3 regions of the Bradyrhizobium sp. Leo78 genome follow, and region 3 is predicted to be linked to each of the others. Evidence: predicted binding sites of a transcription regulator. Region 3 holds the regulator's gene; each other region holds the start of a gene.
The links. Region 3 encodes PhoB, which activates phosphate uptake and scavenging genes when phosphate is short. Its sites were predicted from a motif close to TGTCATNNANCTGTCAT; they were not measured.
Positions count from the first base shown of each region.

Region 1: a site for PhoB is predicted at 5,015-5,031, ahead of phnC (phosphonate ABC transporter ATP-binding protein). Genes of this name have one in related genera too.
Region 2: a site for PhoB is predicted at 8,798-8,814, ahead of AC5ZG1_RS18970 (STN domain-containing protein). Genes of this name have one in related genera too.

Region 1 covers NZ_JCAMOT010000006.1:144,139-154,043, forward strand. The annotation lists gene phnG (phosphonate C-P lyase system protein PhnG) at 1-222, opposite strand, end outside; gene phnF (phosphonate metabolism transcriptional regulator PhnF) at 336-1,067, shown strand; gene phnE (phosphonate ABC transporter, permease protein PhnE) at 1,241-2,089, opposite strand; gene phnE (phosphonate ABC transporter, permease protein PhnE) at 2,086-2,970, opposite strand; gene phnD (phosphonate ABC transporter substrate-binding protein) at 3,055-3,990, opposite strand; gene phnC (phosphonate ABC transporter ATP-binding protein) at 4,153-4,968, opposite strand; gene AC5ZG1_RS10190 (LbetaH domain-containing protein) at 5,155-5,811, shown strand; gene AC5ZG1_RS10195 (alpha-D-ribose 1-methylphosphonate 5-triphosphate diphosphatase) at 5,808-7,001, shown strand; gene AC5ZG1_RS10200 (DUF1045 domain-containing protein) at 7,022-7,714, shown strand; gene hemC (hydroxymethylbilane synthase) at 8,057-9,052, opposite strand; gene pncA (bifunctional nicotinamidase/pyrazinamidase) at 9,166-9,786, opposite strand; gene AC5ZG1_RS10215 (aspartate dehydrogenase) at 9,852-9,905, opposite strand, start outside.
Region 2 covers NZ_JCAMOT010000013.1:169,480-179,384, reverse strand. The annotation lists gene AC5ZG1_RS18985 (filamentous hemagglutinin family protein) at 1-6,128, opposite strand, end outside; gene AC5ZG1_RS18980 (FecR family protein) at 6,292-7,260, opposite strand; gene AC5ZG1_RS18975 (RNA polymerase sigma factor) at 7,391-7,906, opposite strand; gene AC5ZG1_RS18970 (STN domain-containing protein) at 7,903-8,553, opposite strand; gene AC5ZG1_RS18965 (Lrp/AsnC family transcriptional regulator) at 8,877-9,341, opposite strand; gene AC5ZG1_RS18960 (SDR family oxidoreductase) at 9,594-9,905, opposite strand, start outside.
Region 3 covers NZ_JCAMOT010000010.1:207,203-217,107, forward strand. The annotation lists gene pstC (phosphate ABC transporter permease subunit PstC) at 1-715, shown strand, start outside; gene pstA (phosphate ABC transporter permease PstA) at 717-1,562, shown strand; gene pstB (phosphate ABC transporter ATP-binding protein PstB) at 1,559-2,380, shown strand; gene phoU (phosphate signaling complex protein PhoU) at 2,392-3,108, shown strand; gene phoB (phosphate regulon transcriptional regulator PhoB) at 3,225-3,932, shown strand; gene AC5ZG1_RS16005 (GcrA family cell cycle regulator) at 4,053-4,568, opposite strand; gene AC5ZG1_RS16010 (aspartate aminotransferase family protein) at 5,067-6,275, shown strand; gene argF (ornithine carbamoyltransferase) at 6,275-7,201, shown strand; gene AC5ZG1_RS16020 (Hsp33 family molecular chaperone) at 7,414-8,412, shown strand; gene apaG (Co2+/Mg2+ efflux facilitator ApaG/CorD) at 8,531-8,923, opposite strand; gene AC5ZG1_RS16030 (OpgC domain-containing protein) at 9,150-9,905, shown strand, end outside.

The sequences.
Region 1 (9,905 bases), on a different contig from region 3:
CGCGCGCGAGACGGTCGCCTCGCCAATATTGAAGGGCGCGCCATCGCCGCCGACCCGGCCGCGCACCATGACGAGGCCGTTTTCCGGCTCGCGCAGGGTCTTGTGAGCGGGCAGCGCCATCTCGCTGAGCCGGGCCGAAATGTCGGCAGCGTCCGACTGGGCGAGCACCGCCATTCCCGCCCGGCGCTGCGCCCGCCTGCTGTCTTGCTCGGTCTTCGTCATCTCGCGGAACCTTGCCTGACTGAAGTTGTCTATGATACTAGACAACTTGATAAGCAAACGCCATGACTGTTTCATGACAGGGGCATGATTTTCGACAGGACTGGGTTTCCGATATGAGTGTGCAGGACACCGCCTCATCGGGCGTCGCGCTGTGGCGCTTGGTCGCCGACGGCATCGAGCGCGGCATCGCCGAGGGCCGCTTTGCCGCCGGCGAGAAGCTGCCGGGCGAGATGGAGATCGCGGAGACCTACCGCGTGAACCGGCACACGGTGCGGCGCGCCTTGGCGGCGCTCGCCGAGCGCGGACTGGTGCGCGCCGAACGCGGCAGCGGCACTTATGTCGAGGTGCAGAAAATCGCCTATCCGCTGCGCTCGCGCACGCGTTTCTCGGAGATCGTCGGCGCCGGCGGCCGCGAGCCACGCGGGCAATTGATCGATGCCTCGGAAGACGTGGCGAGCCGGGAATTGGCGCGGGAACTCGGACTGAAGGTCGGCGCGCCACTGGTCCGGATCGAGTCGCTGCGGTTCGCCGACCGCGCGCCGATCTGCGTCTCCACCTCCTGGCTTTCGGCCGAGCGCTTTCCGGGCGCGGGAGAGGTGTTCGCCAGCGTCCGCTCGATGACGAAACTGCTCGAACATTTCGGCATCCGCGACTATCGCCGCACCTCGACGCGGATCACCGCCGGCATCGTCGACGCTACCGACGCCGCGCGGCTCGACCTGGCGCTCGGCCGCCCGATCCTGGTGGTCGACTCGACCGACGTCGATCTGGACGACAAGCCGCTGGTGACAAAGCGCTCGCGTTTTGCGGCGGAGCGCGTGGAGTTCTTGGTGGAGAACGGGTAATCCAGTTCTTCCCTCTCCCCGCTCTTCGCGGGGGCGAGACGAGCAAAGCTCACTCTGCGAGGGTTAGGGTGAGGGGCTGCTTCTGCAAATTCGATAGGCGAGAGTGCGCGGAGAGGCCGCTCACCCGGCGCTTCGCGCCGACCTCTCCCCGCAAGAGCGGGGCGAGGTGACTCCTACGCCAGCGCGCGCTGGCCGATGATGGCGAAGCGGAGTTTGGTCGAGATCCAGTCGATCACGGCGACCGCGATCAGGATCATCAGTATCAGGAACGACACCTTCTGCCATTCCAGCACGCGGATTTGTTCGGCGAGCTGCAGCCCGATGCCGCCGGCACCGACGATGCCGATGATGGTGGCCGAACGCGTGTTCGATTCGATGAAATAGAGCACCTGACCCGCGATCACGGGCAGGACCTGCGGGATCAGGCCGAAGCGGATCTCGTGCAGCACGCCGCCGCCGGAAGCTCTGATACCCTCGACCTGCTTCTTGTCGGCGCCTTCAATGGCCTCGGAGAACAATTTGCCGAAGGCGCCGAAATCCGACACCGCGATGGCGAGCACGCCGGCGAACGGGCCGAGACCGACGACATTGATCCACACCAAGGCCCAGATCAGCGTGTCGACGCCGCGGATCGTATCCAGGAAACGTCGCACCGGGAAACGGAAGATGGCGGAGGGCACGATGTTGCGCGCGGCGAGCAGGCTGACCGGCAGCGCCATGAACGCGGCCAGCGTCGTGCCGAGCAGCGCAATCGACAGCGTCTCGCCGAGCGCGGAGAGATAGGTCGGCAGCGACGAGCCGGGATCGGGCGGGATCATCATCAGCGTGATCCAGCCGAGCTCACGCAGCCCGCTCACCAGCTTGGTCGGCGAGAAGTCGAGATCGAACAGGCCGAAGGCGAAGACCGCTGATGCCGCCAGCAGCATCAAGGGCGTGGCGAGGCGCGCCGAGACCGGGCGGTCGAAAACGTCAGGGTATTTCGTCCGCAGCGCCTGCGAATCCGGCTTCGGCAACTGGCTCATGCCCGCCCCTCCTTGCCGAACAGTTTTGCGCGCAGCCAGCCGGTGGTGATGTCGATCACGAACACGGTCAGGACGATGGTGACCAGGATGGCGCTGACGTCGGAATAATAGAATTTGCGAATCGCGACCACGAGCTCCTGCCCGATGCCGCCGGCGCCGACAAAGCCCATCACGGACGCTTCGCGCACATTGATCTCGAAGCGCAGCAGCGCATAGCTGGCATAGCCCGCCGAGACCTGCGGCAGCACGGCGAACCGCATGCAGGACAGCCAGCTCGCGCCGGTCGAGCGGATGCCCTCCACCGGCTTCATGTCGGCATTCTCGACGATCTCGGAGAACAATTTGCCGAGCGCGCCGGTGGAGTGCACGGCGATCGCCAGCACGCCCGCCATCGGCCCGAGCCCGAACGCGATCACGAACACCAGCGCGAACACGATGGCGGGCACGGTACGCGCAAATTCGAGCAGGCGGCGGACAACAAAGCGCAGCCAGGGCCCGGGCGAGGTGTTCTGTGCGGCGAAAAAGTTCAGCGCAAAGGCAAAGACGGCGCCGGTCAGCGTGCCGACATAGCTGATCAAGATGGTCTCGGCGAGCAGCTTCAGCCAATTCTTCCAGCCCCAGAACCATTCGCCGAAATCGGTCCAGACCCGCTGGCCGTTATCGAGCGTGAGGATGCGGTCGAAATAGGAGACGAAGTTGCCGAAATAGGTGAAGAGCGTGCGCAGGTTCACCTCGGCGCCGATGCCGGCAACGGTCAGCGCCGCGATGAACACCGCCGCCGCCAAGGCCATCTTCAACCGCTTGCGCGCGACTGCCTTGCGATAGGCATCGTTCAGCGCGGCGAGCTGCTGGGCGGGAAGGATGGATACGGCGGTGGCCATCTGCTCTGCTTGGGATCTGCTGCTTGTCCTCAACGGAACAGGCCGGGTCGCGATCGATCCGGCCTGCGTATTCGCGTCGATCGATCAGGAGGCCTTCTTCTTGCGCAGGGCGTCGACGAACTTGATCAGCTCGATCGTGCCGTCCCAATCCTTGGTGGTCGCGGGATGGAAGCCCTTCTTCTGGCCGTCGGAGAGCTTGTCGAACGCCGCCTTGTCCTTCGTCGGCACGTCGAAGAAGGCCTTGGCGATCGCGGCCTTGAGATCGTCGGGAAGGTCGGAGTTGTAGGCATAGGGTCCGTTGATGATCTCGGCCGACTTATGGACGATGCGGAAATCATCCTTCTTCATCGGCGAGCCGTCGGCGTTCTTCAGCATGCCCTTGTGCAGCATCTGGGCGAGCGTGGAGTCATCGTCGCTGGTCCACTGGTTGGCGGCAACATCAACCGTGCCCTGCGCCAGCGCGAGCATCGCGTTCTCGTGGCTGCCGGTGAAGACAACCTTGCTGAAATAGGCTTCGGCGTCCGGAATGCCCTTCTTGTTGAGCTCGAAGCGCGGCACGTTGTTGCCGGAGGTCGAGTTCGGATCGACGAGGCCGAGGTTCTTGCCCTTCACGTCCTCGATGGTCTTGTAGGGGCTGCTCGCCTTGACGAAGAACATCGAGTAGTAGCCGGTGGAGCCGTCGGCGTTGATGTCGTTGGCGAAGGCGTCGGTCTTGACGCCGGTCAGCCGCGCGCGGGCGAAGGAGGCCGAACCGTAGCTGGCGATCTGGATATTGCCGGAGCGCTGGCCTTCGATCACCGCAGCATAGTCGTTGGCGATGCGCAGCGTGACCTTCACGCCGAGTTCCTTGGAGAGATAGTTGACGAACGGCGTCCAGCGCTCGGTGACACCGGACGCGTTTTCAGCCGGCACGACCGCGAAGGTCAGCTCCGGATATTTGGCCTTCCAGTCCTGCGCCGACGCGGACGCGGTGAGCGCGAGCGCGGCAGCGCCGGCGAGAACGATGCGACGAGTGATCATGGTTTACCCCTGCTGTTATGGTAGCGCCTGGATCACGATCCGAGACGCAACGGGATCGTGATCTCATCTCTTGTTTGAACACGACCGGTTTCCACTTTTCCGGACCATGCTCTAAAGGCCGACTGCACCTGCAGCGGCTTTCCCTGCATAAGGTTACGGCGTTCAGGCCGCGGCTGCGGTGCCGAGCGCCGGAGCTGTTGCGGCACCGGGCGCGGGCATTGGCGCCCCGCCGATGACATCATTGGCCTCGAGATCGTAGAGCTCGCGGGCGATGTGATCGGTCAGCGTCGACGGCTGGCCATCGAACACCACGCGGCCCGCCGCCATGCCGATCAGGCGGTCGCAATAGCTGCGCGCCAGATCGAGCGAATGCAGGTTGCAGAGCACCGTGATGCCGAAATGCTTGTTGATGCGCAGCAGCGCATCCATCACGATCTTGGTATTGCGCGGATCGAGCGAGGCGATCGGCTCGTCGGCGAGGATGATATCGGGCTCCTGCACCAGCGCGCGAGCGATGGCCACGCGCTGCTGCTGGCCGCCGGAGAGCTGGTCGGCGCGCTGGGCGGCGAACTGCGCGATGTCGAACTGCTCGAGCGCCGACATCGCCAGCGCCCTGTCCTGCTCGGGCCAAAGCTGGGTCAACGAGCGCCAGGCCGGCATTTCGGCAAGGCGGCCCATCAGCACATTGGTCAGCACATCGAGCCGGCCGACCAGATTGAACTGCTGAAAGATCATCGCCGAACGCGCGCGCCACTGCCGCAGCGCCTTGCCGCGCAGCGCGGTGACATCGACACCTTCGAACAGGATGCGGCCTTCGGTCGGATCGGCGAGACGGTTGACCATCCGCAACAAGGTCGACTTGCCGGCGCCCGAGCGACCGATCACGCCGACGAAACTACCGGGCTGGACCGAGAACGAAGCATTGTCGACCGCGGCTTTTGTGCCGAAACGGCACGTCAAACCTTCAACCACCAGCATGCAGTGCTCCGAACCCGTCACGTCGCGTAACGGCTAACGCCGCTGAATTACAGTTGTGTGACAAACGCGCTGCAGTGCGGCGATCCTCCACACCGCCGGCGATGTCACGCATCTGTCACGCTACTGTTATGAAGCGCATCGAAGACGTGCGCTCCCCCACAACAATTCGACGAGGCGAAGAAGAAGATGGCCGGCAAGATGCTTTCCGTTGTACCAACGGTCGATCCCACCGCCGCGGTGCGCGATAGCCAGCTTGGGGCCTATACCGAGGTCGGAGCGCGCAGCATCCTGCTCGACGTCACGATGGGTGACTATTCATATGTCGTGAACGACGCGCAGCTCACTTACACCACGATCGGCAAATTCTGCTCGATCGCGGCAATGACCCGGATCAATCCGGGCAATCATCCGATGCATCGTCCGTCGCAGGCGCATTTCACCTATCGCGCCAGCGCATACTTCCCAGGCGAACATGACGAGGCCGAATTCTTCGCATGGCGCCGAGAGCACCGCGTGCATATCGGCCATGACGTCTGGATTGGACATGGCGCGATCATCCTGCCCGGACGCTCGATTGGAACCGGCGCGGTGGTCGCGGCTGGCGCGATCGTGACCAAGGATGTTCCCGCCTACGCCATCGTCGCCGGCAATCCGGCGCGGCCGCTCCGCAAGCGGTTTTCCGATGGCATCATCAGCCGCCTTGCGGCGCTCGCCTGGTGGGACTGGGATCACGAAATGTTGCGCCAGGCGCTGCCGGATTTTCGCAAGCTGGTTGTCGAAGACTTCCTCGCCAAGTATGAAGCGCTGAACGCGCCAACAACCCGCCGGAGTGCCATCACGTGACTGACATTGTTATCGAAGGTGGCAAGGCGCTCGTTGAAGGCGAACTCGTCGAAACACGGCTGCGGACCGCGGGCCGCGACATCGCAGCCCTCGGCGAAGAGGGAGACGGCCGCAGCGCGCTCGGCATTGATGCACGGGATCTCCTGGTGCTGCCCGGCATCGTTGACCTGCATGGCGACGCCTTCGAGCGGCAGATGATGCCGCGCGCTGGAGTCGATTTCCCGATCGACGTGGCGCTCGCCGACAGTGACCGGCAGGCGATCTCAAACGGAATCACGACGGTGTTCCACGCCACCACATGGTCGTGGGAGCCGGGCCTGCGCAGCGCCGAGAATGCGCGGAGACTGCTGGAGGCAATCGAGCAGATGCGCCCGCAGCTTGCCGCCGACACGCGCTTCCATCTGCGCCACGAGACCTACAATCTCGACGCCGAACCGGAGATCATTGACTGGCTCGCGGAGGGCCGCGTCGACTTGTTCGCGTTCAACGACCACATGGACGGGACGATCGGGGACCTGGCAAGGCCGCGCAAGCGCAACCGGATGGTGGAGCGCACCGGCCTTTCGCCTGAAGACTTCGACAAGCTGGTCACGCACGTGGTGTCGCGCGCGAACGATGTACCTGCCTCGATCGCACGTCTCGCCAGTGCGGCGCGCTCGGCCGATGTCCGCATGCTCTCGCATGACGACAACAGCCCCGAGATGCGCAAGTGTTTTCGCGACCAGGGCGTCGGCATCGCCGAATTCCCTGTCAACGAAGAGACCGCGCGCGAGGCGGCGGCAGCCGGCGATCATATCGTGTACGGCGCGCCGAATGTCGTGCGCGGCGGCAGTCATACCGGCTGGACCAAGGCGTCCGACATGATCGCGAAGGGCCTCTGCTCGGTGCTGGCCTCGGACTATTACTATCCGGCACAATTGCTCGCAGCCTTCCGGCTTGCCGCTGACGGCATTCTGCCGCTGGAAAAGGCGTGGGACCTGATCTCGGGAGCACCGGCACGTGCTGCCGGACTCGACGACCGTGGCGTGCTCGCCGAAGGTCGCCGCGCCGACATGATCATCGTCGATGACAAGGTGCCGCTGCGGCCGCGCATTGTCGCGGTGATATCGGCGGGACGTCTCGTGCATCTGGCAGACGCCAGCCGGCTCACCTATTCCACAGCGCCGCGCATGGCGGTTGCTGCCGCCTGACGCTCCCAGGTCTTACGACGATGGCCAACTATCCGCGTTACGCTCTCTACTACGCGCCGGCACCAGGCAGTGCGCTCGATCGCTTCGGCGCCAAGATGCTCGGCTACGATGTCTATGGTGGCAGCGACCTGTCCTTTCCCGATGGCGTGCCGCCGGACTGGCGCGAGATCACGCAGGACCCGCGCAAATACGGCTTTCACGCCACGCTGAAGGCGCCGATGGCGCTGGCGGAGGGCAAGAGCGAAGCCGATCTGCTTGGGGCATGCGAGGCTTTCGCCGATACGCCGCGGCCAATTCCCGTTATCGAACCCATCATCGATTCGATTAGCGGCTTCATCGCGATGATCCCGGGAAAGCCGTCGACGGAGTTGCAGCAGCTTGCGGCCGACGTGACGCGCGACTTCGATTCATTCCGCGCGCCGCTGACGCCGACCGATCGCGCACGGCGAAATCCCGAGCGCTTGACGCCGCGACAGGTCGAGTATCTCGACCGCTGGGGCTATCCTTACGTGATGGAAGAATTCCGCTTCCACATGACGCTGACCGGGCGATTGGAAGCCGAGCGGCGTGAGATCGCGGTGCCGATGCTGCGGGAACGCTTTGCCTCTGTGCGGCTCGCAACGCTCGCGATCGACCGGCTCGCATTGTTCCGCCAGGATGATGCAGCATCGCGCTTCCGCATCATCGCGCATTGGCCGCTGCGAGCACTCTAACTCGTCGTCGCCCGTATTGTGCCTCCGCTTGCTCGGGCCGGCCTCTCCCCTTGTGGGAGAGGCCGGAGCGCATGCAGCGAAGCGGAATGCGATCCGGGTGAGGGGTGCCGGTCTCTCGAGGGACTTGCGCTGTCGGATGGACCTGAACCCCTCACCCGGAATTCAAGCTACGCTTGAATTCCGACCTCTCTCACAAGGGGAGAGGTGGAGTTTGCCGCCCGGACCTCGCACCACAACCCACATCGGTGGTTATGGGTCCCGGCGTTCGCCGGGACGACGTGGAGAGAGCGTCCCAAGCGAAGGGTGGGCACGCTGCGCTTTGCCCACCCTACCGTTCTTCGCTTACTCGTCCGTTTCTTCCGGCCTTGTGCGGGCGATGATTTCGGCGGCGCCCTTGTCGAGCAGGTCCAATCCGACGGCGCGGCCGAGTTCGCGGGGGCGGTCGGCGAGGCCGGTGCGCGAGGCCTCGATGAAGCGGTCGCCGGTTTCATCCAGCACCGAGGCGCGCAGAATCATCTCGCTGCCGGCAAGCGTGGCATGGCCGGCGATCGGCGAATTGCAGTGACCGTTCAGGATCCACAGCACCTCGCGCTCGGCTTCGGCCGCAAGGCGCGATTGCGCGTCTTCGATCTTGGCAAGACGGGCGCGGGTCGCGAAATCGTTTGCCGCGCATTCGACGGCGACGATGCCCTGCCCGACCGCGGGCAGCATCTCGTCGACCGGGAAGTCATAGGCGATGCGCGATGCACGCCCGATGCGCTCGAGCCCAGAGCGCGCCATCACCAGCGCATCGGCCGGGCCGACCTCGCCGCCATCAGGCAGGCGCTGCTTGTCGCCACGGTCGAGCTTGGCAATCCGGGTGTCAGCGGCGCCGCGGAAATGGATCACGCTTGCTTCAGGAAACAGCCTGCGCAAATAGGCCGCGCGGCGCACCGCGTTGGTGCCGATCTTGAAACCCTTGCCGCGGCTGGCGCGAAAGCTTTCCAGCGAAAGGCCGGGACGCAGCACCAGGCTGTCGGTGGCGGCGTCGCGCGGCAGGGTCGCGCCGATCACGAGGCCCGGCGTCTCCTCATTGCCTGGCACATCCTTCAGCGAATGCATCGCGGCCTGCAACTCGCCCGCACGCATCGCCTCGCGGATCTCGGCGACGAAGGCGCCGCCCTTGCCGCCATGACGCAGCAACTTGCTGGTCTGGTCCTGATCGCCGCGGGTCTCGAACCTGACGATCTCGACGGTCAGGTCGGAAGCCGACGCACGTAACAGGCGCGCAACCTCCTCGGTCTGCGCCATCGCCATGGCCGTCTTGCGCGTGCCGATGCGTAAGGTCTGTCCCGCCACAATGTCTCCGTTCGAGCCGTCGATAAAGCCGAGGGATTAGAGCAAAAGCCCAATCAAAACAACGGTTTTCGCGGTAGATTCCAGGAGGGAATGGGCAGGTGGAGGGAGGCGCGTCAATCCAGGTCGCTCACGATCTGAACGCCAGCCGCCGCCATTGCCGCATGCGCGGCCGCAAGCGAGCCGGAAAGATCGATTGCCCGGCAGCCGGATTCCACGACCACGGTCTCGAAGCCGAGGCGGCGTGCATCCAGCGCGGAATAATGGACGCAATAGTCGGTGGCAAGTCCGGCCATGAAGATCCGCTTCAGTCCGCGCTCGCGCAAATAGCCGGCGAGGCCGGTCGGCGTGGTGCGGTCGTTCTCGTGGAACGCGGAATAGGAATCGATCGCGGAGCGAAAGCCTTTTCGAATCACAAGCTCCGCTCTGTCGGTCGAAAGCTGCGGATGGAACGCGGCGCCCGTCGTCCCCTGCACGCAATGGTCCGGCCATAGCGTCTGCGGACCATAGGGCATGGTGATGGTTTCGAACGGCGCGGAGCTCTGGTGCGAGGTCGCAAAGGAGCTGTGGCCGCGCGGATGCCAATCCTGCGTCAGCACCACATGATCGAACCGCTCGGAGAGCCGGTTGACGACGGGGACCACCGCATCGCCATCGGCAACAGCCAGCGCGCCACCGGGGCAGAAATCATTCTGCACGTCGATGATGAGAAGCAGGTCGTCGGGGTGAATTCGCATGGGCGGCTCGGCTGTATCTGTTCGGACAGCTTAGCCCAAAACACGCAACCCCGCAGCAGACAAGCTCATGTCCCGATGCGCAGCGAGGCACGCTGCTTGCGCAGGCAGGCGATCACGGA
Region 2 (9,905 bases), on a different contig from region 3:
CCATTGGCGACCGCGAGCACGGCCGGACTGAAATTGGGATCCGCGTACAGATACGGGCTTATGTTGGCATAGACATAACCGAGCGTGGAATCGACGGCGTTGCTGCGCAATCCGCGCGTATCGATGGTCGCGCCGCCCCCCATGTTGACGGCCTTGCCGACCAGGAAGACCTGGCCCGCGCGGATGATGGCGCCATCGAGCAGGTTGACGGCCGCAGTCGTGCCTCCGTCGAAATAAACGTTGGCGCCGGCCCCGGGGTTGTCTTCCTCGAAGTACAGGCTCGTGCCGCCCAGCAAGAGCGTCGATGCCTTGAAGGCGTTGATGTCGTCGCTCGAGATGGACGTATGCCCGGCTATGGGCACGGCTCCTGGCGCCGTGATGTCGAGCACGGCAGGCCCCAACGAGGTGGCCGACGGCATGACGATCAGCGTCCCGTCGATACCGCCCTTGGCGCCATCGAACAGCGCGGTGCCGGCGAAGGACAGCGACTTCGTATTATCCGACTGCGGCAGGAGACTGATCTCAAGCACCTTGCCGTCCTCTGGCAGACGATGCCGGAGACCGCCGAACTGGGCCGCCCGCGCGCGCTCGAAATCGGCATAGCTCGTCTCGTTATATTGCGAGTAGCGGCGCGTGCTCTGGCCGGAGCTGAAGATCACCCTGGTCGGCAACGCGTCCTTAATTCCAGTGTTGGCGACGCCGAGATAGCCCGATGTGATGACGGAGGCATTGCCGATGGTCACGGGCGCAAACGTGGTGGTTCCCGTCGAGCCAAGCTCGATGCGATAGCCGCCGGGCAGCAGCGCATAGCTGGAGGGCAGCAGCGTATAGGTGCCCGCCGGCAGTCCCGGCACGCCAGAGGGAAGAGTGATCTGCTGACCGATCGCCGGATCGCCGGCGCCGTTGGTCGCGATCGCTGGCGCATAATCAGCCGCGTAACCGGGCACGATCGCATAGACCTTGTTGCCGGCGGCGCTGTAGCTGTTGACCGGATTGGCATTGACGAGCGCTGTCTTCAACACATCGACCGAACCGCCTCGGCCGGAGATGAAGCCCGCGCCGGTGAGCGTGCCGCCGCCGCTGAGATCGAGCACGGCTCCAACCTCACCCACGACCGACGCGGCATCGATCGAAATACCGCTCGCGATCTTGTAGCCGTGATGGTCATCGTAAGATGCGCCCGCCAGATTGCGCAGTGTGCCGTCCGCGCCTTGATAGGTGATCCCGTCCGAGGTGCCGCCAAAAGGCATGATCAAGCCGGCTGCGCTTGCGGAGGTGATGCTACCGCTGCGGAACGTGATACGTGCGTCAGGCGGCACGTCATTGGCCGCGGTATCATCATAATTGTTGAACCAGATATGGCCCAACGGTGCGCGAAGAACGCCGCCCTGGTCGATATTGGCGGCGAAAAAGGCGACACCGCCGAACACCGAAGGCGGGACCGCCGGTGTCTGATCGTCATTGCGGCGGATGGTAAGACGGGTATCTGGGGCATAGCCGCCATTGTCCAATCCGGCCCGCTGGCCAGCCCTGATAATGGCGACCGCGCCGCTCAGAGGATAAATCTGGTCTGCGATCAGCGTGAGATTATAGGCATTGAGGCCGCCAACCTGTTCGTTTTGGTCAGCACGGATTGTGGCATCGCCGACCCGAAGATCACCGCGGCTTTGCAACGTCACCTGGTCAAAACCATAGGCGACGGCATCTCGGATCAGTCCTGAGCCATAACCTTGCTTGGCCGCCGCGCCGAAATGAATATCCCCGTAGAGATCGATGAGATCGGCGGAGATGGTAAAATGACTGTCCTTCGCGATCAATTGAGGAGCAGCAAGAAGGAAGCCGCTCGGCACATTGATGCCGGGATAATAGCCTCTGGCATTGTCACCCGCTGCGGGCTTTGTCCCACTGTAGTTGAACCCATCCAGGCGGACGTAAGGCGCCGCAAGGCGAATGCTGGCATTGGATTGATCGGAGGGCGCCGTTATCACACCGCCTGACAAGCGGATGCTGCGCGAAAGCTGAAGATCGATATTGCCGCCAAAAACAAAGAGATCGCGAGTCGAGAGCGATAGCGATCCAAACCCACCCTGCTCTATCTGGTCGACACCGATCACGGTGCGCCCGAATTGCAATGTCGGATCGTCCTCACCCGGCTTGAGATCGGCGCTGAGGCCACTGCGACCCGCATACTGCACGAGGGTGATATCGCGCGATCTCTGGAAGTCTTCCGTCAGTTCGCCGATAGCATAGGGCGCGTTCGCGCTGGGTTGCCCCAACGTATAACCTCGTTCAGCCATCGTCAGATTCAGCGTTCCGCCGGAGGCGCCGCTGCCGCCGCTAGCTGCTCGCAAGGTACCGTCGAGCGTGATGCCGAAGGCGGAATAGAGCGAGATCGTCCCGCCATTGCTGGCGGCAGGCGTCGAGACATAGCCGTTGCCGGTGGAGACATCGACCAGCGCGGAGGTGCCCGATGCATCGATCAAGGCGCCGGGACGAAGGATCACAAACGCATCACTGACGACGGGGACGCCCACGTTGTCGACCGCGCCCGTGCCGCCGATGCGGATCGTGCCGCCGTCCGGTACAGCCGTGTAAGCAATCCCGCGCTCATCGCGACCCACCGCGCCACGTGCGGAGACATCCAGCACCGCGGCGTTGCCGATCCAGATCGACCGCGTCAGGGCGAATTCGCCATAGCCGGAATTGTACCTGGTGTCGCCGGGCGCGTCCTGCAGGCTCGTGATCAGGATATTGCCGGCGGGAGCCGTGATCGCGCCGTCGATGACGGTCTGGCGATTGGCGAAGATCGAGACGGAGTGCCCCGCATCGACATTGATCGAGGCGCCTTTCGCCAGCGTGAAATCATGCAGGCTCCAGAGCGTCACATCGGCGCCGACGCGCTGCGTGACGCTATGCGCGACGGGGTTGATGATGAAGCTCGGCGGCGTCCACAGCTCCGCGGCATCCGCGACAGGGCTTCCCGTCGCCGCGTCATAGTTCTTGTCCGTGAAGCGATAGACCGGCACCTCGACGTTAAGGCGCGTTCCCTCGCCGATCTCCATGCCAGTGTTGCTGGAGATCTTGTACGCGGAGAAGCCGGACCGGAACAGCTCGGGGTCGAGCACCAGCGCATCGGCCACGGCCTTGCCGATCGCGATCGCCTGGCCCGCATCCAATGTCAGCGTGCCGCTGCCGCCAAAACCATACGCGCGGATAGCGCCATCGAGGATGAGCGGATTGGTGAAGAACTGCGTCGAGGCCAGATGCGCATAATCATTGGCGACGAGGCTGACATTGCCGCCCTTGCCGCCTTTGGTTTTGCCATCCACCAGGATCGCGCCGCCTGACGACACGTCAATGAGCGAACCCTTCGAAAGCGTGATGCCGCCTGTGGTCGAGACGGTGAAATTTCCGCCATCAAGATGCGCGAGACGTGATGAATCGGTTTGCGTGTCGCGGAATTCGTTGGTCCACAATCCGCTGAGATCAATGGCAACCCTTTCGCCGATCGTGACCTGCGAATTGCCGTTCGCGTCGTTGAGCGCCCACCATTTCGCGTTCTGCCCCTGGCCGAGCACGGCATGCATGAGATTGGTCAGCGTAATACTGCCGCCATGAGCCGTGACGTCTGCGCCGATATCGACATGCGGCGCCGCGAAGGTCACCTCCGCGCCGGGCGCAAGTTCAAGCGGCGCCTCGACAACGATTTCCTTGCTGCTCGCAAAGTTGAGACCGCCCAGCTTGGCGGCATTGATCGCGTCCGCGTCAAACAACGCGGTGCCGATGCGGCTGTCGGGCAACGCCGATTTGTCGTTCAGCGCCTCAGTGATATCAGACACACGGCCAAAGACGACCCGCGCAGCGGATGCATCGGTGAGACCGATACCCGAGTAGCTGCCCAGCGCAAGCCTGCCCTCGAGCGGCGCGACGTCCTGGGGCAGCTTGTAGCCGTCGGTGGTGCCGGAAGGCCGGTTCCCGATCTGGCGGTCACCCTTCACGATGTCGGCGAGGATGGTGGCTTCGAAGATCGACGTCGGCGTCGACAGGATAAGGGAGCCGGCGTCGCGGCCGACGGTGTAGCCATCTTCCCAGCGGGTCGAGACACTGCCCTTGCCGAACGGGGACGCCCAGATCTCGGTCAGCTTATCGTAAACCTTGCCCTCGATATAATGCTTGCGCACATAGCCGCCGCCGAGCGCCGTGAACTGCATATCCGCGCGCGCATTGTTGATATTGTAGGTTCGGCCGTCCGCCCCGAGGAAGTTGGTGGTCCTGATATAGCCGCCCTCGTAGCTGACCGAGCCGCCGGAGACGTCGAACACTGCCCCCTTCTGCGCGACCACCTCCGGCGCCGCCAGCGTGATGGTGCCGCCGAGCGCGGTCCATTCCCCGATGCGATGGGCGGTATTGGCGAGATAGCCCGAGACCTCGAGCAGACCGCCCGGCGTATAATAGCGGTCGGTCGCATAGCCGCCTGTGCCAGCCGGCACCAGCACCAGATTGCGCGCGTCGATCCAGACATCTGCGTTCTTCAGATAATCCTGATCGCGATTGACCGGTGAATCGCGCAGCTCATTGCCTTGCACATTGACCATGATGTTGTTGGCCGACATCGGCAGCAGCACGCCGCGCACGCCCGAGACATCGATCACCGCGCCATTCTCGGCGAAAACGCGGCGAGCGGCGGAGACGGCAACCTGCCCGCCTTGCGCCTGCGTGATAGAGCCATCCTTGAAGACCACGTTGCCTCCACTGACGATCTCGACGCGGCCTTGGTGGAGCCGATCGGCGAGCAGCGAGAGATTGTTGAACTGGGCGTTGGCGGTCGGAACGTGGGTGAAGGCGTTGGAATCGGCGATCAACTGGTTGCGCTGGCTGTCGAGCGCGGTCTCGGCGCTGCCGAGCTCGGGCAGGATGGCGGTCAGACTGCCGCTGCCGAGCGTGACGCTACCAGCAGCATCGGAGGCAGCGTTCAGGAGATGGATGGTGCCGCGGGTGTTGACCGAGGTAGTGGCAACCAGCACGCCGTCCTGGCCGATGCTGCGGCCCGCGAGTGTGATGTCGCCTTGCTGCGCGAAGATCAGGCCGGAATTGCCAACGACCGCAAGCGCATCGCGGACGATCGGCGAAATCTCGTTGCCGCGCGTGGTCGAGGCCTGGTTGGCGTCGGTGCCGTAGCCTGGCCGCAGCAGGAAATCGTTGCCGGCCGCAAGCTGCACCTGACCGCGCGGCGCGCTGATCGCGCCGGCGTTGCTGACCTCGGTGCCCATCAATAGGACGAAGCCGCCGCCCTGCTTCGCCGACGACGGCGCGCGGGTCGAGATCAGCGCGCCGGCCTCGACCTTCACGGCCCCACCAGCATCGGTGAAGCTGGGCACGTATTGGCCACTTTCCTGCCGCGAGTAGATGCCGCTATTGAGGAACTGGGTATCGGTGATATTGGCGGTCGAGGCGATCAGCGACCCGACATTGATCTGGCTCGCACCGCCGAAGATGATGCCGTTCTGGTTGATCACATAGACCGACCCGTCGGCCTTGATGTTGCCGAGGATCTGGCTCAGCGATGTGCTGCCGACCACGCGGTTGAGCGTCACCCAACTGGCGTTGCCCTGCTGGTCGAAGATGAGCGTGGTGCGCGCGCCGACGTTGAACGAATTCCAATTCAGGATCGCCTGCGCCCGGGTCTGCTGGATGCCGACCTGGGTCTGGCCGCTGGCATCGACGGCCTGCGTCGGCGCATTGGCGCCCTGCCATCCAGCCGCCGCCTGCAGGCCGCCCGGCGCCAGCCCATTCGGCACAGCGACCTGCGGCAGCGTCGCGGAGCGCTGCGCGGCCTGCGCTGCGCTGCGCGCCGCGTCCTGCACCGCCTGCATCGCCTGGATGGCGCGCGTGGCCCGCGCCATCGCATCCTGGCTTTGCTTGGCGACCGTCGCCGCGTCCTGCGCCGCCGACTGCGATGCAGCCATCGCCGCCGCCGATGGTGTCGGTGCCTGTCCGCCTAATGGACGTGCCTCCACTGCAGTATTGGCCAGGAACAGCGCCACCACGCTGACGCCGGTTCGCAGCGCCGCGTGACGGGCATGGCGGCGCATGGGACCGTTAGCGGTCGAGGGTGAACGGGCGGACATCGGGCGGCTCCTTCAGACGACGGTACGCCCCTGACGCTGCAGCCGGAAGTCGCCGCCGCCTCGGGGGTCAAGAGAGGTCTCACCGCTAAGACCGAATCCCGAGTGGCCGTTGACTACGCTTTCGGAAGATTTTTTGAGAAATTTTTTACCCGTCCCGCCCGAATCAGCTCAGCAGCACGATTCCACCCGGCAACCGCTGCAGTTTTGCGCCGAACGCGCGCCCCAATCCCAGCAGCGCCTCATTCATCTGATCGATACGAAAGCGACCGCTGAGCTGTTTCTGGCCCAAGGCCGTGTTCATCAAGATGATGCGGCCGGGCCGATATCGATTGATTTCTTCCACGGCTTCGACGAGCGGCGTGCCGCGGAATTCGACGATGCCGCGCTGCCACTCCGAGGCTAGCTGCGGATCAACTGCGGCAATCTCGCTCAGTCCCGCAAGGTCATAGCGCACGCGCTGGCCAGGTCGCAGGGCCACAACGTCGGCTCCACGTTCGATCCGCACCGCGCCGTCGAAACAGGTCACGCTGACCGGGGACCGCTCGCCGCTTGCGGTGTAGCGGACATCGAACCGGCCGGATTCGGCGATCGTCCTGCCGTGCGCCGCCAGGACCACGAGCGATCGCGCCGGGCGCATCGATGTTGCAAACGATGCCTCGCCGGAGATCAACTCGATGCGATCTTCGATTCCTTCCGCAGGACGGACGGCCAGGCTCGTCTGCGTGTTCAGGCCGATCGCCACGTCGCCGGCGAATGTGACATGGCGTTGCTCGCCGGTGCCCGTGCGGTAATCCGAATTGAGTTCGGATAATGACGGCCAAAATCCGAACGGCGGGTTGAGCACGCCGTAGACCGACGCCGCGGCAACTGCCGCGACGCCGGCGCTCAATACCGCGCGACGGTTCATCCTGCGGCGCCGTCCCAGCGCATCGAGCCTGGCTAGGAAGCTTTCACCCGGACCCGACAGAGCATCGCCGGCGACACCAGCCGTATGCCATAGGCGCTTCGTCTCCAAAAAGGCTGCTTCATGCAGAGGACTGCGCGCGCGCCAGAGTTCCAGCGCCGCTACGTCCTTCGGCGTCATTTCTCCGGATGTGAGCTTCTGCAGCCAGTCGACCGCTTCCCGCTCCACCGCATCCAAACCAGGGTGTGCCTTGCTCATCTCAATGTTATGCCTTTCGCCGCTGCCTCCGTGAGAAAGCAAGCGACGATCGCAGGAATTCTTACCTCTAAGACGATTCTCGGCGACCGAAAGTGCACGCTCAACCCTTCAATTCCTTATAGCGCGCCAGGCAATGTTCGAGTGCCAACCGGAGTTCTTTCGCAACGAGTTGCCGGGAGATGCTGAGCCGATCGGCGATTTCCTGGCGGGGAACATTGCCGACCCGCGCCGCCAGAAAGATCACCCGTCGCCGCTCGGGGAGTTCGTTGACGATCGCCTCGAACGCCTCCAGGTCAGACCGCGCCAACATGGTTTGCTCAGGCGTCGGCGCATGATCGGGCAGCTCAAGCAGGCTTTCGATCTCGATCGCCGATATGCGTTGACGCCGCTCCATCCGGCGGCGATCCTCTGCCACGTTCAGCGCGATCCGGAAGAGATAGCTGCGCGGGCTTTGTACGGCGCCAATCGATTCCGCGCGCGACAGGCGCAACCATGTATCCTGCATCGCATCACCGGCGAGATCGGCCGAGCCGAGGCGTTGAGTCAAACGCGCCTTGAGGTCGTCATAGCGATCGACAAACAGCCGGCGGATGATCGTCAAGGCGGTCTCGGTCATGGCCGGGTCCCAGCCGATCGGAGATTGGAATCGGCCTTGCCGCACCCCTGCGCCACGCCGGGTCCTTGCGGCACAATCAAGATCAAGACCGGCTGCAGAAAGCCCGCCGGCGGTGGCTCGTCGAAGCGCACGCTGCGCAAGGTTGCATCAATCCGGTCATCAGCGTCAGGCTTGCCGGTGGACCCGATACGTTGGGATCTCTGGACGGTGCCGTCTGGCGCGATCCAGAACACAGTGGCGAAGCGATAGCTGCCGGGACGCGCGCCGCCCGATCGGCAAAGAGCATCCGCAATGCTCGCCTGAATCTGTCCATAGTAACGCCGATGTTCTGGCGATCGTGTTTGCTGCGCCGCCTGCTGAGTGGCGAGTGGCTCCGGCAACAGCACGAACGTCGTCTCGGCCACGAACTCGGCAGCCAAACCGGTGCCAGACAACAGCTTTCGGAGCGCCTCGTCCGGTGCAAACACGCCCTGGACATCGCCGGAGAGGCGGCCGGCCGCAAGGCTCGTGTCGTAGAGGGCGTCGCGTCCGGTCGCATCGACATAGCGATTGAGCGCGGCGGCGAGTGGTTGCGAGGGGATATTGAATTCGATCGGCGCATTCGCTGGCCTGGTCTGAGCCGCGGCCACGTCGATACCCGCAGCCATGCCCGCGACGGCCAATGCGCATGCCCAAGCTGCCAGCCGCCTATTGGCCGACGTAACGACAACACGGTTGGCGCGATCCGGTCTGAGTTCGGCTAGGGCCGATCGAAGCATCACCACTGTCCCCGCCCACGCAGATCAGGACAGCCGTTCCAGCTTCCCAGCGCTACGACCTGCCCGCCGACGGTCCAAATTGCGCGTCAGCGCACATCCCAAGCCAACGCGCGGCGGACGCTAGTGACGTAATATTACGGTTTGACGACAGCCATAGCCCCTAATCCGCGTCGACGATCCAGCCCAGACACGTGGGTGCCCGCCTCAGTCGCTCACGCGAGACTCGCGAGTGGCAATTCGGTGGTCGACTTGATCTGCTCCATCGTGAACATCGATGAGACGTCGTGCAGGTCAATCTTTGCGATCAATCGCTGGTAGAGATCGTCATAGGCGCGAATGTCAGACACGACGGCTCGGATCAAATAATCGACGTCGCCGCTCAAGCGATAGAAATCCACGACCTCCGGAAAGCTCGTGACGATTTTCCGGAATTTCTGCGCCCATTCCGCATTGTGCTGGTTGGTCTTGACGGCGATGAAGACGCTGACGCCAAGGTTCAGCTTTTCCGCGTCCAACAGCGCCACCCGGCGTTTGATGTAGCCGGAGCTCTCAAGCTTCTGGATCCGCCGCCAGCAGGGCGTCGAACTCAACCCGACCCGCTCGGCAATCTCCTGCATCGAGAGGCTGCTATTCACCTGCAGCGTCGCCAAGATCTTGCGGTCGAAGTCGTCGAGCATGCAAACCTCCGAATCCAGGAGGGAAAAGAATGTTTTGGTTGCGATGAAACTTGTTTGAAGAATATTATTGTCATGCACGCGCTGCGGCTAGCATGAACTTTCATCAGGCGCTGTACAATCTCGCGGCAGCGTGTAGCGTCCCCGCCGCAAGCGAGGCCCCCCTCTTGGGAAATCTGCTGATGAAAAGCCCGCCAGGCGAGGCATCGGACGGCTAAAGCGGCCAATCCTTGCCTGTTCCGGCGGCAGTGCGGCTTACAGCCGCTGGCCGCCGCTGGCGTCGATCTGTTGGCCGGTGACCCAGCCACCGTCGTCGGACGCCAGGAACGCGACGACTTTTGCGATATCGGCCGGCTCGCCGACACGCCCAAGCGCGATCGAATTGACAACTTCGCGGCTGGCGACGGGGTCGCGCGCATTCGCGTTCATGTCGGTCGCAGTGGCGCCCGGCATCACGGAGTTCACCGTGATTTGCCGCCCGCCGAGATGAACAGCGAGCAGGCGGCTCAACGCCTCCAGGCCCGCTTTTGTCGGCGCATAGCCCGCCATGGCGGGGTACGCGGCGCG
Region 3 (9,905 bases):
GATCACCTCTGTCATCGCGATGATGATTGCCATTCCAGTTGGCATCGGCATTGCGATCTTCCTCACCGAGCTCTGCCCACAATGGCTGCGCCGCCCGATCGGCATCGCGATCGAACTGCTCGCCGGCATCCCCTCGATCATTTACGGCATGTGGGGCTTCTTCGTGCTAGGCCCGTTCCTCGCCAATACGTTCCAGCCGTTCATGATCCGCCTGTTCGACGGCGTGCCGGTGCTGGGCGCGATATTCGCAGGCCCGCCATCCTATCTCAGCCTGTTCAACGCCGCGCTGATCCTCGCGATCATGGTGCTGCCCTTCATCACGGCGATCTCGGTCGACGTGTTCAAGACGGTGCCGCCGGTCCTCAAGGAGGCGGCCTACGGGGTCGGCTGCACCACCTGGGAAGTCGTCCGCAACGTCGTGATCCCCTATACCCGCGTCGGCGTCATCGGCGGCATCATGCTGGCGCTCGGCCGCGCCCTCGGCGAGACCATGGCCGTGACCTTCATCATCGGCAATTCGTTCCGCATCTCCTCCTCGATCTTTGCGCCGGGCACCACGATCTCCGCGGCGATCGCCAGCGAATTCGCCGAGAGTGACGGATTGCACCAGTCGGGCCTGATCCTGCTCGGCCTCTTGCTGTTCGTGCTGACATTCATTGTTCTTGCCTGCGCGCGACTGATGCTGATGCGTCTGGAAAGGAAGGCGGGGAACTGACATGAACCCGATTTACAAAGCACGCCGCCGCAACGACATCATCATCCGCGGGCTTTGCATCGCCGCTGCCGCGTTTGGGGTGACCTGGCTGGCGCTGATCCTGTTCACGCTGTTCTACAACGGTCTCGCCGGCCTCAGCCTCGACGTCTTCACCAAGAACACCCCGCCGCCCGGCTCCACCGATGGCGGCCTGTTGAACGCGATCGTCGGCTCGGTGATCATGACTGTGATCGGTGTCGGCATCGGCGCGCCGCTCGGCCTGTTCGCGGGCACCTATCTGGCCGAATACGGCAAGCATGATCGGCTCACCTCGGTGATCCGCTTCATCAACGACATCCTCTTGAGTGCGCCGTCGATCATCATCGGCCTGTTCATCTATGGCGCGGTTGTCGTGCCGATGGGCGGCTTCTCCGCGCTGGCCGGCTGCCTGGCGCTGGCGGTGATCGTCATCCCGGTCGTGCTCCGCACCACGGAGGACATGCTGCTGCTCGTCCCCAACCCGCTGCGCGAAGCGGCCTCCGCGCTTGGCCTTCCGCGCTCGCTGGTGATCAAGCGGATCGCCTATCGCGCGGCGCGCTCCGGCCTGATCACGGGCGTGCTGCTGGCGACCGCCCGTGTCGCCGGTGAGACCGCCCCGCTGTTGTTCACCGCGCTGTCCAATCAGTTCTTCAGCCTGAACCTGACCAAGACGATGGCGAACCTGCCGGTGACCATCAACAACTTCGTGCAGAGCCCCTACGCCTATTGGAAGGAGCTCGCCTGGAGCGGGGCCTTGCTTATCACCTTGACCGTGCTCGCGCTCAACATCGGCGCGCGCATCCTCGGCGCCGAAAGGAGCGCAAAATGACCGATCTGTCCGTATCGACGACCAGCCCGAGCGCGGCCATTCCCCAGAAGTCGCTGCCGGAAGCGGCGCCAAAGGTGACTGCACGCAGCCTCAACTTCTATTACGGCGAGCACCATGCGTTGAAGAACATCAACCTGACGCTCGGCACCAACCGCGTCACCGCCTTTATCGGCCCGTCCGGCTGCGGCAAGTCGACCCTGCTCCGGATCTTCAACCGGATGTACGACCTGTATCCCGGCCAGCGCGCCACCGGCCAGTTGATGCTGGACCAGACCAACATCCTCGACCCCAAGCTCGACCTCAACCTGCTGCGGGCGCGGATCGGAATGGTGTTCCAGAAGCCGACGCCGTTCCCGATGACGATCTATGAGAACATCGCCTTCGGCATCCGCCTTTACGAGAAGATTTCGAAATCTGAAATGGACGGCCGCGTCGAGAAAGCGCTGCGCGGCGGTGCGCTGTGGAACGAGGTCAAGGACAAGCTCAACGCCTCCGGCCTGAGCCTCTCCGGCGGCCAGCAGCAGCGCCTCTGCATCGCCCGCACGGTTGCGGTGCGGCCCGAAGTTATCCTGTTCGACGAGCCCTGCTCGGCGCTCGATCCGATCTCGACCGCCAAGGTCGAGGAGTTGATCCAGGAATTGTCGGAGGACTACACGATCGCGATCGTCACGCATAACATGCAGCAGGCGGCGCGCGTCTCCGACAAGACTGCGTTCATGTATCTGGGCGAACTGATCGAGTTCGACGACACCAGCAAGATCTTCACCTCGCCGAGCGATCGACGCACCCAGGACTACATCACCGGCCGGTTTGGTTGAGGAGGGACATCATGGCTTCTGAACATACCGCCAAGGCATTCGACAGCGATCTTCAGGAACTGACCCGTCTGGTCGCAGAGATGGGCGGGCTGGTCGAACGGATGATCACCGAATCCGTCGATGCGCTGATCCGCCGCGACGTCGCGCTCGGCAAGCGTGTCGTCGCTTCCGACATCGAGATCGACAGCCTGCAGCGCGTGATCGAGGAGCGCGCCGTGCTGACGATCGCCCGCCGCCAGCCGATGGCTGTCGACTTGCGCGAGATCGTCGGCGCGATGCGGGTGGCGACCGACCTCGAGCGGATCGGCGACCTCGCCAAGAACATGGGCAAGCGCGTCGCCGCGCTGGAGAACGACTTCCAGCCGCTGAAGTTGATCCGCGGCCTGGAGCACATGACCGACCTCGTGCTGTCGCAGGTCAAGTCCGTGCTCGACGCCTATGCCGCGCACGATCTGCCGGCGGCGATGAACGTCTGGAAGAGCGACGAGGAGGTGGACGCGATCTGCACCTCGCTGTTCCGCGAGCTCCTCACCTACATGATGGAAGATCCGCGCAACATCTCGTTCTGCATCCACCTGATGTTCTGCGCCAAGAATATCGAGCGGATCGGCGACCACGCCACCAACATCGCGGAAACGGTCTTCTACATGATCGAGGGTCAGCAGATCACCGACAAGCGGCCGAAGGGGGATATGACGACGTTCGCCACGACCGTTCCGGGCAACTAGAGCAACATCCGGAAAGTCGACGCCGGCTTTCCGCCAAGATCCTGCTCAAACATCAAAGGAAGAGTGGGATGACGATTCAAGCAGAGAGTCATCCCGCTATAGGAGAAGCCAAGCCGATGAGCGCACGCATTCTGGTGGTCGAAGACGAAGAAGCGCTGACGACGCTGTTGCGCTACAATCTCGATGCAGAAGGCTATGATGTCGAAACGGTCGCCCGTGGAGACGATGCGGACACAAGGCTCAAGGAACGTATTCCCGACCTTGTCGTGCTCGACTGGATGCTGCCGGGACTCTCCGGCATCGAGCTGTGCCGCCGTCTGCGGGCGCGGCCGGAGACCAAGCAGCTCCCGATCATCATGCTGACCGCGCGCGGCGAGGAAAGCGAGCGCGTGAGGGGGCTGGCGACCGGTGCCGACGACTACATCGTCAAGCCGTTCTCGGTGCCTGAACTGCTCGCGCGGGTGAAGGGCCTGTTGCGCCGGGCAAGCCCGGAGCGGCTCGCCACCGTGCTCACCTATGGCGACATCGAACTCGACCGCGAGAAGCGCCGCGTTGCGCGCTCGGGCCGCCCGATCGATCTCGGCCCGACCGAATATCGCCTGCTGGAGTTCTTCCTGGAGCATCCCGGCCGCGTGTTCAGCCGCGAGCAGCTGCTCGACAGCGTTTGGGGCCGCGACATCTATATCGACGAGCGCACCGTCGACGTTCACATCGGCCGCCTGCGCAAATTGCTCAATCCCGGCCGCGAGCAGGACCCGATCCGCACCGTCCGCGGCGCGGGCTACGCGCTCGATGATCGCTTCGCGAAGGCCGAGCAGTCGTAAACCGGCGACCTCAATCCGTAGCCCGGGTGCAGCAAAGCGTAACCCGGGGAAATTTGGACCTGCCGATACAGCGTTCCCGGGTTGCGCTGCGCTCCACCCGAGCTACGATCCGTCGTCGGCTTACTTGCCTTGTGACGGCTTGACCGTCGGACGGCGGCGGTCAGCCGCCGGCTGGTAGGCGATGCGGGAGTGGTGCGCGCAATAGGGCAGGCCGGGAAGCGCCTTGCCGCCGCAGAAGAAGAATTCCGGGCTCGAGGGATCGCCGACCGGCCAGTGGCAGGTGGCCTCGTTCAATTCGAGCAGCGACAGCCGCTGGCTCATCGGTACGACATTGTCGTAGGCGATAGGGTCCGCTTCCACCTCCACCTCGAAGGCGTGGGCGAGCGCGGTGTTGCCGCGGGAGACCGGACGTGCCACGCGCATCATCGGCTGTGCGGGACGCGCCTTGCGCTGCCGCGGCGCGGCTGCAGCAGGACTCTTGGCGCGGCCCGAGAGGCCGAGCCGGTGCACCTTGCCGATCACCGCATTGCGGGTCACGTTGCCCAGTTCCGCAGCGATCTGGCTGGCCGAAAGGCCACCTTCCCAGAGCTTTTTCAACTGCTCGACGCGTTCGTCGGACCAGGTCAATACCGTCATCGCATCTTTCCCTTCGCGTTGCGCCGGCCGATCCTGGGACAGCGCTGCGATGCCTAATCTCAAAAATCCCTGCGGGCAGAATCCCTTAAGGCTCGCCGGGCACGAAAACCGCACCCGAACGTGTACGCCGCACACAAAGGACTCTAAGGGATCAAAACTGCCGCACGAGATGTCGTACCCGACAGGCCAGACGCTACAATATGGCGTGACTCTGGCGCAAGAGTCCGCGCCTATGCGTCCACATGTTCCGACATTTAGGGATTGCAATCGGGCTTTTCCACCACACCGGAAAACTGCGGATTACCGGCACTTTGCAGCGCAGCCTGGCGGCTTCGTGGCGATTGACAGCACCCGCCGCGCGCATAGAATGCCTTCACGTGCCGCCCTGCAAAGGCGGCACGTTTTGTTTTCGCTGGATGAGCTCCAGCCGCGTGTCTGCATCGCTGCACGCCGCCGGGGCTTGTCTGAAAGGCTTGTCTGAACCCTTCAGTGATCGCCATGACTGACCGCGCCACGTCGCATCTGCTTCCCGTTTTTGCCAGGGCCGATCTCGGCTTCGAACGCGGCGAAGGCTGTTGGCTGATCTCGACCAAAGGCGAGCGTTATCTCGACTTCACCTCCGGCGTCGCGGTGAACGCGCTCGGCCATGCCCATCCGCATCTGGTGAAGGCGCTGCAGGAACAGGCGACGAAGCTCTGGCACATGTCGAACCTGTTCAAGAGCCCGGACGGCGAGAAGCTTGCCGCGCGGCTGTGCGAGCAGAGTTTTGCGGACTTCGTGTTCTTCTGCAATTCCGGCGCGGAAGCGATGGAGGGCGTGATCAAGGTCGTGCGTCACTATCACTTCTCGAAGGGGCATCCGGAGCGCTACCGCATCATCACCTTCGAAGGCGCCTTCCATGGCCGCACGCTCGCGACACTCGCCGCGACCGGCGCCGCTAAATATCTCGAGGGCTTCGGTCCGCCGATGGACGGCTTCGACCAGGTGCCGCATGGCGATATCGAAGCGGTGAAACGCGCGATCGGTCCAGAGACCGCAGGCATCCTGATCGAGCCGGTGCAGGGCGAAGGCGGCGTGCGCTCCGCGCCGCCGGCCTTCTTCAAGGCGCTGCGCCAGCTCTGCGACGAGCATGGCCTATTGCTCGCGTTCGACGAGGTGCAGACCGGCATGGGCCGCACCGGCGATCTCTTCGCCTACAAGCGCATCGGGGTCACCCCTGACGTGATGTCGCTGGCCAAGGCGCTCGGCGGCGGCTTTCCGATCGGCGCCTTCCTTGCGACCGCGGAAGCTGCGTCCGGCATGACGGCGGGTTCGCATGGCTCGACCTTCGGCGGCAATCCGCTCGCGGTCGCGGCCGCCGGCGCCGTGCTCGATGTGATGCTGAAGCCCGGCTTCTTCGATCAGGTGCAGAAGATGTCGCTCCTGCTCAAGCAGAAGCTCGCCTCCGCGGTTGACCGCTATCCGTCCATTCTCGCGGACGTGCGCGGCGAGGGGCTTCTGATCGGCGTCAAGGCCGTGGTGCCCTCCGGCGACCTCGTCAACGCCCTGCGCGAGCAGAAGCTGCTCACAGTCGGCGCCGGCGATAATGTGGTGCGCTTCCTCGCGCCGCTGATCGTCAGCGAGGCCGAGATCGAGCACGCCATCGGTTGTCTGGAGCGCGCCTGCACCGCGCTCTCAAGCGGACCGTCGAAGAAGGCAGCGGGATGATGAGCAAGGCGCCCCGTCACTTCCTCGACATCAACGAAATGTCGCTCAACGAGCTGCGCGCCATGCTGGACGCCGGCGCCGCCATGAAGGCGAGACTGAAGGCGCATGAGCGGGCCACGAAGCCGCTCGAAGGCAAGACGCTGGCGATGATCTTCGAGCGTCCTTCGACCCGCACGCGAGTGTCGTTCGACGTCGGCATGCGCCAGCTTGGCGGTGAATCGATCATGCTCACCGGCGCCGAGATGCAGCTCGGCCGTGGCGAGACCATCGCCGACACCGCGCGCGTACTGTCGCGCTATGTCGATGCGATCATGATCCGCATCCTCAACCACGATGCGCTCTTGGAGCTCGCCGCGCATGCCACCGTCCCCGTGATCAACGGGCTGACGCGCCGCTCGCATCCCTGCCAGGTGATGGCCGACCTGATGACGTTCGAGGAGCGTCGCGGTTCGATCGAGGGCAAGACCGTGGCGTGGACCGGTGACGACAACAACGTGCTGGCGTCATGGGCGCATGCCGCCGAGCGTTTCAAGTTCGCCCTCAATATCGCGACGCCGCCGCAGCTCGCGCCGAACAAGGCGATGCGCGACTGGATCAAGGCGACCCAGGCGCCGATCGTGCTCGGCAACGACCCAGAGGAGGCCGTGCGCGGCGCCGACTGCGTCGTCACCGACACCTGGGTGTCGATGGGCGACAAGGACGGCGAGCACCGGCACAATCTGCTCCGACCGTATCAGGTCAATGCCAAGCTGATGTCGCTGGCGAAGCCCGATGCTTTGTTCATGCATTGCCTGCCGGCGCATCGCGGCGAGGAAGTCACCGACGAGGTGATCGACGGTCCGCAATCGGTGGTGTTCGACGAGGCCGAGAACCGCCTGCATGCGCAAAAGGGCATTCTGGCCTGGTGTTTTGACGCGGTCGCGTAAGCGCGCCGCCAAGATAGCTGTCGTCCCGGCCAAGCGAAGCGCGAGCCGGGATCCATAACCACCGATGTGAGTTGTTGCATCAAGCTGCGGCCCCAGCTTTTCACAATGCTCACATCGGTGGTTATGGATCCCTGCTTTCGCGGGGATGACGGCTAACAACGATAGATGTGAACCCCTTTCGTTTCGCCTCTCAAGACCCCAGATAGAGCGCCATGGTTTCACAATCCCCCGACATCAAGATCACGGAAACACCGACCCGGGCGCCATCGGCCGTTCCGGTCGACGACGCGGTGCTGCCATTCGAGGTCGATGCACTCGATCTGCGTGGGCGGCTGACGCGGCTCGGTCCCGCCCTCGACGACATCCTGCACAAGCATGATTATCCGCCTGCTGTCGGCAAATTGCTCGGCGAGGCGATCGTGCTGACGACGCTGCTCGGTTCATCCCTGAAGTTCGACGGCCGTTTCATCCTGCAGACCCGGACCGACGGCCCGGTCTCGTTCCTGATCGTCGATTTCAAGGCGCCCGATCGGCTGCGCGCCTATGCGCGCTACGATGCGACGCGATTGCAGGACGGGCTCGACTCCGGCGCGCTGCTCGGCAAGGGCCATCTCGCGATGACCATCGACCAGGGGCCGGACATGAGCCGCTATCAGGGCCTGGTCGCGCTCCATGGCGGCAGCCTCGAGGACGCAGCGCATGAGTATTTCCTGCGCTCGGAGCAGATCCCGACGCGCGTGCGCCTTGCAGTTGGCGAGGAATGGCGCGGCGGCGACGGCGGCAAGGTTCGCTGGCGCGCCGGCGGCATGCTGCTGCAGTTCCTGCCGAAGGCGCCGGAGCGCGCGCGGCAGGCCGATCTGCATCCTGGCGATGCGCCCGAAGGAACGGCCGCCCATGAGGTTCCGGAAGACGATGCCTGGGTCGAGGGGCAGTCGCTGATCGGAACGGTCGAGGACGTCGAACTGCTCGATCCGGATCTGTCGGGCGAGCGGCTATTGTACCGCCTGTTCCACGAGCGCGGCGTGCGCGTGTTCACGCCTCTGCCGCTGCGCGCGCAATGCTCCTGCTCGCGCGAGGCGGTGTCCTCGATGCTGAAAAGCTTTACGGCGAAGGACCGCGCCGACATGGTGAAGGACGGCAGGGTCGTCGTCACCTGCGAGTTCTGCTCGTCGGTGTACGAATTCACGCCGGAAGAGGCCGGGGTGGAGTAGGGCGCTAAACTCCGCGTGTCATGGCCGGGCTTGACCCGGCCATCCATCTCGCCTGAAAAATTCTTTTGAAGAGATGAATCACCGGGTCAAGCCCGGTGATGACGAGCGCGAGCGCTCGTCAATTCAGCACCCTCTTCCCGTCCGGGCTGTCGAGCGAAAATGTCGGCACGTCGATCTCGAACCGTTCGCCGCTTTCGCTCACCATCTGGTAGCGGCCGCTCATGAAGCCGGATTCGGTCGGCAGCGGCACGCCCGAAGTGTATTCGAAGCGCTCGCCCGGCGCGAGCACCGGCTGCTCGCCGACCACGCCCTCGCCGCGCACTTCCTGCTGGCGGCCGGTGGCGTCGGTGATGAGCCAGTATCGGGTGCGCAGTTGCACCGTCTCGGTGCCGGAATTGGTGATGACGATGGTGTAGGACCAGAAATATTGCCGGTTTTCACTCGACGAACGTTCCGGCAGGAAGTTCGGCTCGACGGTGACTTCGATGTCGCGGGTGACGGCGCGGTACACTTTTCCAGTCTCCTCAACTCGCATCATAGCCAATAAGTCCGTCGGAACCAATCGTCGCACTTGGTGACGAAGTTGGGCGGTTACTGTTTTTCATCCCCGTTTGACCATAGTTCCGCTCTAAAGGCGCGAGCATCCGCGTCAATCCCGTATCTTGTCCGCAAGTGGCGGGCGGATATTATCCTTTTGAGTCGGGGCGGCGCAAAACTTCGCACGGTCATGGTGCCCGATGACGTCGATTGCCGATCCAATTTCCGGAACGCAGCTTGCCGACGCCAAGGACGCGAGCGCAGCGGTCGCCGCCGCGCCCGCGATCACGATGCCCGCGACCTCCGAGCGCGAATTGCGGCTGGATTTGTTCCGCGGGCTCGCGCTGTGGCTGATCTTCATCGACCATTTGCCGACGAACATTCTGACCTGGCTCACGATCCGCAATTACGGCTTCTCCGACGCGACCGAGATTTTCATCTTCATCTCCGGCTACACCGCGGCCTTCGTCTATGGCCGTGCGATGCTTCAGGCCGGCTTCGTGGTGGCGACCGCGCGCATCCTGCGCCGCGTCTGGCAGATTTATGTCGCCCACGTGTTCCTGTTCACGATCTTTCTTGCGGAAATCTCCTACGTCGCCACCCGCTTCGAGAACCCGCTCTACACCGAAGAGATGGGGATCATGGATTTCCTCAAGCAGCCCGATGTCACCATCGTCCAGGCGCTGCTGTTGCGCTTCCGTCCCGTCAACATGGACGTGCTGCCGCTCTACATCGTGCTAATGCTGTTCCTACCCTTGATCCTGTGGCTGATGAAATGGCGGACCGACGTGACGCTGGCGCTCTCGGCCGGCCTCTACGTCTTGACCTGGCATTTCGACCTCTATCTCAGCGCCTATCCGAACGGCGTCTGGGCGTTCAATCCGTTCGCCTGGCAATTATTGTTCGTGTTCGGCGCCTGGTGCGCGCTCGGCGGCGCAAGAAGGATGTCGCGCATC